DNA from 2 places in the Pusillimonas sp. ANT_WB101 genome. Region 2 is predicted to be linked to the other one. Evidence: riboswitches for the same ligand, from Rfam matches in the RefSeq annotation. Region 2 holds a riboswitch; the other holds the start of a gene.
The links. Region 2 has a riboswitch for glycine ahead of FQ179_RS15295 (D-amino acid dehydrogenase). Riboswitches for the same ligand answer to the same signal wherever they lie in the genome.
Positions count from the first base shown of each region.

Region 1 (5,237 bases), on a different contig from region 2:
CAAGAATTTGCGCTCGTTTATTGGCGAACTGCGTTTTCGTAACGCCGATATCCCCATCTACCTGTATGGCGAAACGCGTACCTCGCAGCACATACCCAATGACATCCTGAAAGAGCTGCACGGCTTTATTCATATGTTCGAAGACACGCCCGAGTTCGTGGCCCGGCATATCATCCGTGAAGCGCGTTCGTATCTTGATAGCCTGGCGCCGCCGTTTTTCCGCGAACTGGTCAAATATGCCTCTGACGGCTCGTACTCGTGGCATTGCCCCGGGCACAGCGGTGGGGTGGCCTTTTTGAAAAGCCCGGTCGGGCAAATGTTTCACCAGTTTTTTGGTGAAAACATGCTGCGTGCCGACGTCTGTAACGCGGTAGACGAACTGGGCCAGTTGCTTGACCATACCGGCCCCATCGCCGAGTCTGAACTGAACGCCGCGCGCATTTTTCATGCCGATCACTGCTTTTTCGTTACCAATGGCACCTCTACGTCGAACAAGATTGTGTGGCATGCCAACGTCGCCAACGACGACGTGGTCGTGGTTGATCGAAACTGTCACAAGTCGATTTTGCACGCCATTACCATGACGGGTGCGATCCCGGTGTTTCTGCGTCCTACGCGCAACCACCTGGGCATTATTGGGCCGATTCCGCTCGAAGAGTTTGAGCCAGAAAATATCCGCAAAAAAATCGAAGCCAACCCGTTTGCCAGTCAGGCGCCCGACAAGAAGCCGCGCATTCTTACGCTTACGCAAAGCACGTATGACGGCGTTATTTACAACGTCGAAATGATCAAGGAAAAGCTGGGTTCAGAAATTGACACCCTGCACTTTGACGAAGCCTGGCTGCCGCATGCGTCGTTTCACGAGTACTACAAAGACATGCACGCCATTGGCGAGAACCGCCCACGTTCCAAAGACGCCATGGTGTTCGCCACGCACTCCACACACAAGCTGCTGGCCGGCCTGTCACAGGCGTCGCAAATTACGGTGCAAGATTCTGAAACGCGGCAGCTTGATCGCAACGTGTTTAACGAAGCCTATTTAATGCACATGTCGACCTCGCCACAGTACGCCATTATTGCGTCTTGTGACGTGGCCGCTGCCATGATGGAGCCGCCCGGCGGTACCGCGCTGGTCGAAGAAAGCATTACCGAAGCCCTGGATTTTCGCCGTGCCATGCGCAAGGTCGAGTCTGAGTTCGGCAAAGACGACTGGTGGTTCAAGGTATGGGGCCCCAACCGTTTGGTGGCTGACGGCATAGGCGAGCGTGACGACTGGCTGCTCAAATCGGGCGACAAGTGGCACGGCTTTGGTGACCTGGCCGAAGGCTTTAACATGCTTGATCCCATCAAGGCAACGGTGGTAACGCCGGGTCTTGATATCTCTGGCACGTTTGCCGACACGGGCATCCCGGCGGCGCTGGTTTCCAAATACCTGACGGAACACGGCGTGGTGGTTGAGAAAACCGGGCTTTATTCGTTTTTTATTCTGTTTACCATCGGCATTACCAAAGGCCGCTGGAACACGCTGCTGACAGCGCTTCAGCAGTTTAAAGACGACTACGACCGCAACAACCCGCTGTGGCGCATACTGCCTGACTTCTGCAAACAGCATCGTCGCTACGAAAAGCTGGGTCTGCGCGATCTGTGCCAGCAGATTCACGAGGCGTATCGCAAATATGACTTGGCACGCCTTACCACTGAGGTGTACCTCAGCGATATGGTGCCTGCCATGAAGCCGTCGGTGGCGTATGCCAAGATGGCGCACCGCGAGTCTGAGCGCGTTAGCATTGATGCCCTTGAAGGGCGTGTCACTGGCGTGCTGCTCACGCCGTACCCGCCGGGCATCCCGCTGCTGATACCGGGCGAGCGCTTTAACCAGCGCATCGTCAGCTATCTGCAGTTTGCACGCGAGTTCAACGCCACCTTCCCAGGGTTTGAAACCGATGTGCACGGGCTGGCACGTGACGTGCAGCCAGATGGTGAAGAGCGCTACTACGTCGACTGCATCAAAGAAGACTAACGGCCGTGGCGATCAGGCAAGGTGGGGTGGTGCAGGCCACCACCCACGACCCCGCCTCTGGGGGCGTACGGGCGAGCGCGAAAAAAACCGGCAATCGGGGCGCTCGCGGTTCGGCGTCGGGCGGTTCGCTTAATCAGGTGTTTGATGTGGCAGTGGTGGGTGCTGGCGCGGCCGGAATGATGGCTGCGGCCGTGGCAGGGCAGCGGGGGCTGCGTGTGGTGCTCATTGACCATGCCAAAAAGCTGGCTGAAAAAATTCGCATCTCTGGTGGTGGCCGCTGCAATTTTACGAACATCAACACCAGCCCTGCCAATTTTATTTCGCAAAACCCGCATTTTTGTCGCTCGGCGCTGGCGGCCTATACCCCGCAAGACTTTATCGATATGGTCGTCAGGCATGGCATAGCCTGGCATGAGAAACACCGGGGACAGCTGTTTTGTGATGAATCCAGTGAAGACATTATCACCATGCTGCAGCATGAGTGCGATGATGGTCGCGTGTCATGGCGCATGCCCTGTGCGGTGGAGCGCATTACGCGTGTCGATGACGACGTGTTTGTGCTGCATACGTCGCAGGGCGAGGTGCAGGCGCACCAGCTTGTGATGGCGACGGGCGGCATGGCCATCCCGCAATTGGGCGCGACTGATTTCGCCTTGGGTGTGGCGCGGCAGTTTGGGCTGAAGGTGATTGAACCCCGGCCTGCGCTGGTTCCGCTTACTTTTGATGCAGAGGCCTGGAAGCCGTTTTCTTCCCTGAGCGGTGTGGCGCTGGAAGTGCTGGTGCGCGCTGTCGGGGCTGGAGCGGCTGCTGCGAGAAAGGCGAACGGGCGTCAGAAACCCGGTGGCAAGGCGGCACAGACTGAGTTTCTTGAAGACCTGCTTTTTACACACAGGGGTCTGTCTGGCCCAGCTATTTTGCAGATATCCAGTTACTGGAACCCAGGCGAGGCGATTTCTGTTGATCTTGCGCCGGGGCGGGATCTTGCCCGCGAACTGCTTGAAAGCAAGCAGGGCAGCCGACAGAAGCTGGGGTCGGTGTTATCCGGTATGTGGCCCAAGCGTCTGGCTGACCAATGGCTGGCCAATGCGCAAACTACTGGTGATGGTTTGGGCGAGCAACGCCTGGCCGATGTGCCGGACAAGACTTTGCGCGAACTGGGCGCGTGCATCAATGCCTGGCAGCTGTTCCCCAGCGGCACGGCGGGTTACAAGAAAGCGGAAGTGATGCGTGGCGGGGTTGATACACGCTGCCTGAATCAAAAGACCATGGAGGCCAGTGCGGTTTCTGGCTTGTACTTTATAGGTGAAGCCGTGGATGTTACAGGCTGGCTGGGCGGCTATAACTTTCAGTGGGCGTGGGCTTCTGGTGTGGCCTGCGGCAAGGCATTGCTGCAGCATGGCGGCAAACGCTAGCCGACATTAAACTGCTTTTAACGCAGGGCAGAAGGGTGTAGCCCGCGGCAAGGCATTGTTACAGCACGACGGCAAACGCTAGCCGGCATTAATATACTTTCAGTGCAAAGCACGCAGGTGCCGTCTGCGGCAAGGCGTTGTTGCAGCACAGCGGCAAACGCGAGCCAACATTAATATATTTTCAACGCTGGGCCGAAATCTGTTTGTGGCTGCCTGGCTTTCGGGGTATGCTCTCGTTTGCTGTCGTCACACAGTGGGAGAGCGTCGATTTTTCGACCGCCGAAGGCGCAATTCGCCCGAAATCGCTCAGGCACCCCGTACCGCTCGTGTGTTGTCGCCAATTGGCTGGCAAGGCAGCATTCTGGAGAGACTCGTTCCATTGGCCCGCAGGCCTGGCATCGGGCGCCGAAGGTGAACCCCCTATATGGGGTCAACTCTCAGGCAAAAGGACAGAAGGGCGGCGCAAGGGCCAGGTGGCTCGGCGTCGTCGTTTCGTTTCCGGAGCCTCTCTCATGTCTACAGCACTAAAACATACCCCTCTGCATTCTGCCCATCTTCAGGCCGGCGCCAAAATGGTCGACTTCGGTGGCTGGGATATGCCTGTTTCCTATGGCTCGCAAATTGAAGAGCATCACACCGTACGCCGCGCCGCGGGTATGTTCGATGTTTCGCACATGCTCAATGTTGATGTACGTGGCAAAGTAGCCGCCGCGTCAACGTCAGCCGAGGCTCAGGATGCCGCCACGGGCGAACAAGGCGTGCGTGCCTTTTTGTCACGCTTGCTGGCTAATGACGTGGCCAAGCTTACGGTGCCAGGCAAGGCCCTGTACGCGTGCATGCTCAAGCCTGACGGCGGCGTCATTGACGACCTGATTGTGTACTTTTTTGATGAGACCAACTGGCGACTGGTGGTAAATGCCGGTACGGCAGACAAAGACATTGCCTGGATGCAGCAGGTTGCGCGCGATGAGGGCTTTGAGGTTCAAATTGAACCCCGGCGTGATCTGGCCATGATTGCGGTGCAAGGGCCCCAAGCCCGCGAAAAGCTCTGGGCAGCGCGCCCGCACTGGAAGGCACCCACCGAGCAGCTGGCGGCCTTTAACGGTGTTTACATCGATGCCGATACGCTGGTTGCACGCACAGGGTACACCGGTGAAGACGGCTTTGAAGTTGTACTGCCGGCCACCCAGGTGGGTGCTTTCTGGGATGACCTCGTCAGTCAGGGCGTGTTGCCTTGTGGTCTGGGCGCGCGCGACACACTGCGGCTTGAGGCGGGCATGAATCTATACGGGCAAGAAATGAACGAGCAGGTTAACCCACTGATCTCGGGCCTGTCATGGACGGTTTCTTTTAAAAACCCCGATCGTCGTTTTATTGGCCGAGACGCCCTTGAAGCCATTACCCCCGACCAAACGCTGGTGGGCATCAAACTGCTCGAGCGTGGTGTTATGCGGGCGCACATGAAGTTGCGCAGTGCTCAGGGCGACGGTGAACTCACCAGTGGCTCCATGTCGCCTACCATGGGTGTTTCCATCGGTATGGCGCGTGTGCCTCTGGGTCTGCAGCCTGGCGATGCCGTCGAAGTCGAGATGCGCGGCAAATGGATGCCTGCAGAAGTGGTAAAAATGCCTTTCGTGCGCAACGGCAAAATTTCGGTCTGATGCGCGCGCTCACTCTTATAACGAATACTGATTTTCACGGGGTACACCATGAGTCTTCCAACTGATCGCAAATACACGTCTTCCCATGAATGGGTCAAGCCTGAAGGCGACGTCTTTCTAGTGGGCATTACCGATGCCGCTCAA
Region 1 is NZ_VOAY01000001.1:24,255-29,491, forward strand. It holds gene FQ179_RS00105 (arginine/lysine/ornithine decarboxylase) at 1-2,020, shown strand, start outside; gene FQ179_RS00110 (NAD(P)/FAD-dependent oxidoreductase) at 2,197-3,432, shown strand; glycine riboswitch at 3,677-3,765, shown strand; glycine riboswitch at 3,784-3,895, shown strand; gene gcvT (glycine cleavage system aminomethyltransferase GcvT) at 3,945-5,093, shown strand; gene gcvH (glycine cleavage system protein GcvH) at 5,142-5,237, shown strand, end outside.
Region 1: another riboswitch for glycine. It lies ahead of gcvT (glycine cleavage system aminomethyltransferase GcvT); the one in region 2 lies ahead of FQ179_RS15295 (D-amino acid dehydrogenase).

Region 2 (5,237 bases):
TGCGCTCGGCAATCTCAGAATAGGTGGCAGTTTCGCCCGCAGGTATTTGCTGCAGCGCCTGCCACACCCGCTGCTGAAACGCGGTGCCTCGCACATCCAATGGAAGATCCAGCCCCAGGCTAGGCTGCTCGACAAACCCCACTACGCTTGCAACCAGCTCATCAAACTCAGGCTCAGAACCAGTAAGTTCAGCCTTGGGAAACCGGTCTTGAAGATCACGCACAAGTTGGTCAGCATCATCACCCAGCGAAATGGCGCAAATTCCTCGCACGCTCTGGGCGACTAAAATAGCCCCTAACGAACACTGCCCCACGGCAAACCGAATGCGCGTGTTGGCGCCCCCGCCACGCCAGTCACGCGGGCTCATACCCAGCAGGGCGTCTGACTGTTCATAAAATCGGCTCGATGCATTAAAGCCTGCGTCGTAAATGGCGTCGGTGACCGTTGCAGACCCAAGCAGTTCATCACGCAGCCGTCGTGCCCGTGCTGCGTCAGCATAGGCTTTAGGGGTAAGGCCTGTTTCAGCCTTGAATACCCGATGAAAATGCCATGGGCTAAGGCCAGCTCCCTCGGCTAGCTCCTCAAGGGCGGGTGGGCTCTCTGCCTGCTCAATGTGCCGGCAAGCCTGCGCGACCAAACGCGCGCGCTGCGCACTCGCCGCCGTTTGATCCGCTGCCAGGCGCTGACTGGCACGATACCCCGCCGCCTCGGCGGCTTCGGCAGAATCAAAAAATTCGATATTCTCGCGCCGGGGCAGACGCGATGCCGCACTGGGTCTGCAATACACCCCTGTAGTGCGGACACCATAAACAAAGTGCCCATCAGCTTTGGCATCACGTGCCTGCACGGCGGCCCAGCGCACATCCTCGCTGCCATAAGGCAGCACAGGTACACGCGCTGTCGTAGCCGGTAAAAGTGTGGACATGAAACCCCCGCATAATTAAATCAACAAGAATGGCTATACGATAAAGCCAAATCCGCTGGCGGGATTCTCGTTTCTTGCGTCTGAATTCCTGCCTCTCAGCGTCGCATTAAAACTGACCTGGATGCCGTCAACGCGCCTAGCCGTCGATAAAATGTACTTCTATGCACGCCCAGTTCTCGTGCAACGCGGCTTACATTTCCATCATACTGTTCTAACGCCCGGCGCACACGCTTGCCAGTAACACGCTAATGACGTGCCCGAGCAACGTCACAACGATATTCATTGATGGTTCTGCTATGGTAAACATCGAGATCTTCTACGTCCCGACGGCTAATCCCGTCACCCTTCAGAGCAAAACACCCGAAATGGCATCGCATTAACGCGACTGCAACCCAACGCGATACACTGCTGCAGTGCATCATATCGATACGGCACGCTACACATTACGGAATCATTTCATGCAGGGCATTAAACGAAAACTCGTCTACGTTTCGTTTTACGAGCTTATCGCTGTAGCAATCACCAGCCTGGGGTTGGCACTACTTACCGATCGCGGCCTTTCACACGCCGCCGTCGCGGGCGTAGCTTCTTCCATGATTGCCATAGCCTGGAACCTAACCTACAACACCTTGTTCGAGTTATGGGAATCGCGGCAGACCAAGCGTGGCCGTGGTTTTTTGCGACGTGTCGCACACGCCGCCGGTTTTGAATTGGGCTTGGTCATAATGCTAGTGCCCCTGTTCGCCTGGTGGCTAGACCTTACCCTGTGGCATGCATTTGTGCTGGATATCGGGCTGATTGTTTTCTTTCTGATCTACACATTTTTGTTTAACCTGGTGTTCGATCATTTGTTCGGTTTGCCGGCCTCTGCGCAGCCTAAGCCCCAAAGCACAGAACCCCAACCCTGTAGCAGCCACTCCTAAAACCCTTGGCAGCATTTGCCCCGCCGTCGTTTGCGCTGCCACGCGCAGGAGCACGCTCCTCGCGTGGCAACGTAAGCACGTTGTGCTGTCTTACGCCGCTTTGCTCAGGCCAGGCAAATCTTCGTCTACAAGCGCCGCTGCAAGCTGCGCCGTAGCGGCGGACAACGTCCACCCCAGATGACCATGGCCGGTGTTGTAATACACGCCCTGTTGACGTCCGCGCTGCACCCTGGGCATCATGTCTGGCATCATTGGTCGCAACCCGGCCCAAGGTGTCATGCGCGACGTTTCAACATTAAAGTTTTCATGCACCCAGCGCACCAGCGGGTCAATGCGATCGGCGCGAATATCCCGATTATCACCATTAAACTCTGCCGTACCGGCCACGCGAAAACGATCTTTACCAAGACGCGACGTAACGATTTTGGCACGTTCATCCAGCAGGCTCACCCAAGGGGCCCCTGCAATACTGGCTTCGTCGTCCAGTTGTACGGTAATGGAATAACCCTTTACAGGGTAAATATTTAACCGGTCGCCACACATGGCCGCCAGACGGCGGCTACCAACACCTGCACAAATTACCACCGCATCAACATCGAGGCGCTCCGCATCGTTACGCCTGCGTGTACCCGCTGACATCACGTCAGCCAACAACGCCGTAACACCGCCGTCACCAAACTGCATGTTTTCGATTTCTACGCCATGCCTGAACTCCACCCCATGCCGGGCGGCGGCCGCCGCCAAACCCCGCGTAAATCGGTGAATATCACCAGTTGCGTCAGAAGGCGTAAAAAACCCGCCGTAATACGTGCCCGTTAATGTAGGTTCAATATTACGAATTTCTTCGGGCGTAACGGCATAGCGCTCAAGCCCGCCCTTGAGCAGCAAAGTATTAGACCGTGCCGCCACATCAAAGCCCGCACGGTCGTGATACACATGCAAAATGCCGCGACGCTCAAGATTAAAGTCAATGTTTTCACGCTCGGCCATGTCATACAAATGCTGTCGTGCCTCTATGGCCATGCGTGTGGTGGCAACGGTATTTGTTCGATAATTTCGAATAGCACCCGCAAATTCAGCCAGCCAAGAATACTTATGCCATGAGGGCAATGGGTTCAGCAACAATGGTGCATCTTTTTGCAGCATCCATTTAATGCCTTTGAGCAGTGTGCCTGGCTGATTCCAGACCTCGGCATTACTGGCCGACAGCTGCCCGCCATTGGCATAAGAGGTTTCCATGGCGGGATATAAATGACGATCAGCCACGACTACGTCGTGACCGTGCTGGTTAAGGGTATATGCAGTGGTAATGCCGGTGATGCCGGCACCAATAACTAATACGCGAGACATAGGTGTTCCAAAGAAAGGGATGCAGATACTGAACGAATACGTTCAGCTCGTAGCCCCATCTGTCTCGGTACCTGAGAGTTTTACAACGCCGCCCACTGGGCGGAGCCTCCCCTTCGGTGGGCGCCCTTAGCGCCGCTCTCCAGATTTTTATGTGTGACGGGCAGTCCTTTTGCCTGAGAGTTTCCGGGGCGGTTGCTCCGTCGGCGCCAGAGTATATAAATTTCCGGTCTCTCCTGCCACGTCATACAACTTATTTGAACCGCAGATTCTAACAGAATCACCCAATAAATCAAACAGTTACCGAATGAAGTAGGCATTTACCCATTGCGGAGAATAGGAAACAGGTTTCCCGTGCTCCAATATCGCCCTGGCGACGAATATGGACAAGTACGAAGGCGATTTCCGTGTCACTTAATAATTGATTACAAAAAAGCATTCGTCCTGAAAGTGCTGTAAGAATTGGGTTGAATCCCCGTAAAGTTAAACATTTTCTTTTAACTTAATACCTACGGCGATAAGTCTTGTCCATTTCAAATAATGCAACAAGTGCCCGACTTATATGCATTATTTCGCGGCGGGAAGCTAATTAAGCAGTAGTTAACAGACGCTCCAACACCTGATAAAGCCTCTCATCGCTTGACTGCGCGATATTAAAGCGCAGAAAGCTTCCTGCAGACTGTGACAGGCTAAAAATATTGCCAGGCGCAAGCACAATATTTTCAGCCAGTGCTGCACGTGCCACCGCAACTGCGTCTACACCTTTGGGCAAACTGCACCAAAGAAACATGCCTGCCTGCGGCATAATCCACGGCGTAATGCCCACTGCGCGCAAACGGGCCGCCACCGGCCCCATATTTTGTGCCAGGCGCAAGCGCAAACTTTCGACATGGCGTCTATAACCACCTTCTTTCAGCATGTGGTACACCAATTCTGCAGAAAGCCCTGCACCACCAAAAGAAGTGGCAATTTTCAAATCAGTAAGCGCCGCCGTCCATTCTGGCCTCGCCACAATAAACCCACAGCGTACAGCGGCCGACAGCGTCTTTGAAAAGCTTCCTACATGCACAACTTGTTGCAGGCCATCAAATGCAGCCAAACGCGGTGATGGTCGGGCTTCAAAATCTGAAAAAATATCATCTTCAATTATCGTTAGCCTGTGCTGTTCAGCAAGACGCAATACTCTGTGAGCTGTGACGGCAGACAGCGTGGCGCCAGTAGGGTTATGAATAGCCGAATTCGTTATATAAAGCCGTGGCCCATGCTGCTTCAGAACACGCTCGAAATGCACGAGATCAGGACCGTCTGCGGTGTACGGCACCGACACCACCTTGGCACGATGCGCTCGCAGTAGTGCATGAAAATTGAAATAGCAGGGGTCATCCACCATCACGGTGTCACCCGGTTCAATTAAAAACCGACACAGTAAATCAAGGGCATGCGTACCTGAATCTGTAAGTAGCACCTGGGCCAGCGACGCCTCAATGCCTGCGTCATTCAGGCGCCGTGCCAACAGTTGGCGCAAAAGAGCATTACCTTGCGGCGGCGCATAATCAGCCAATGCGCTGGCCTCGGCCCGCGCAGCGGTACGCAAGGCCTTGCGCAAAATGTCTTGCGGCATCCAACTTGGGGGCAACCAGCCACAACCGGGCTTCATCAAGGTACCTGGAGCATTTAGCGCCTGATGCGATACCCACAACGGATCGATTTCACGATCGAGACGTGGCCCCAGATCAACCAGTGACAAGGGCGGCGGCGAGGCCGACACATAAAAGCCCGAGCCTCGCCGAGCCTGGATCAGGCCCTCGGCTGCCAAACGTTCGTAAGCCTCCACAACGGTTGATTTCGACACCCCCATAGCTTGGGCCTGGCCGCGTATGGAGGGTAGGCGCGAACCCGTCGACAACTGACGTCCGGTAATACGCTTGCGTATATCGCTCATAACCCTGGAGGTCAGCGTTTCAGTGGTTACGTCGGTCATATTATTGATAGAAGCGGGCATTTGTATGGGTATTTATATCAATACAGTTTTTTAAAAGTGT
Region 2 is NZ_VOAY01000003.1:555,244-560,480, forward strand. It holds gene ada (bifunctional DNA-binding transcriptional regulator/O6-methylguanine-DNA methyltransferase Ada) at 1-925, opposite strand, end outside; gene FQ179_RS15285 (helix-turn-helix domain-containing protein) at 1,021-1,152, opposite strand; gene FQ179_RS15290 (PACE efflux transporter) at 1,384-1,848, shown strand; gene FQ179_RS15295 (D-amino acid dehydrogenase) at 1,939-3,198, opposite strand; glycine riboswitch at 3,350-3,445, opposite strand; gene FQ179_RS15300 (PLP-dependent aminotransferase family protein) at 3,785-5,176, opposite strand.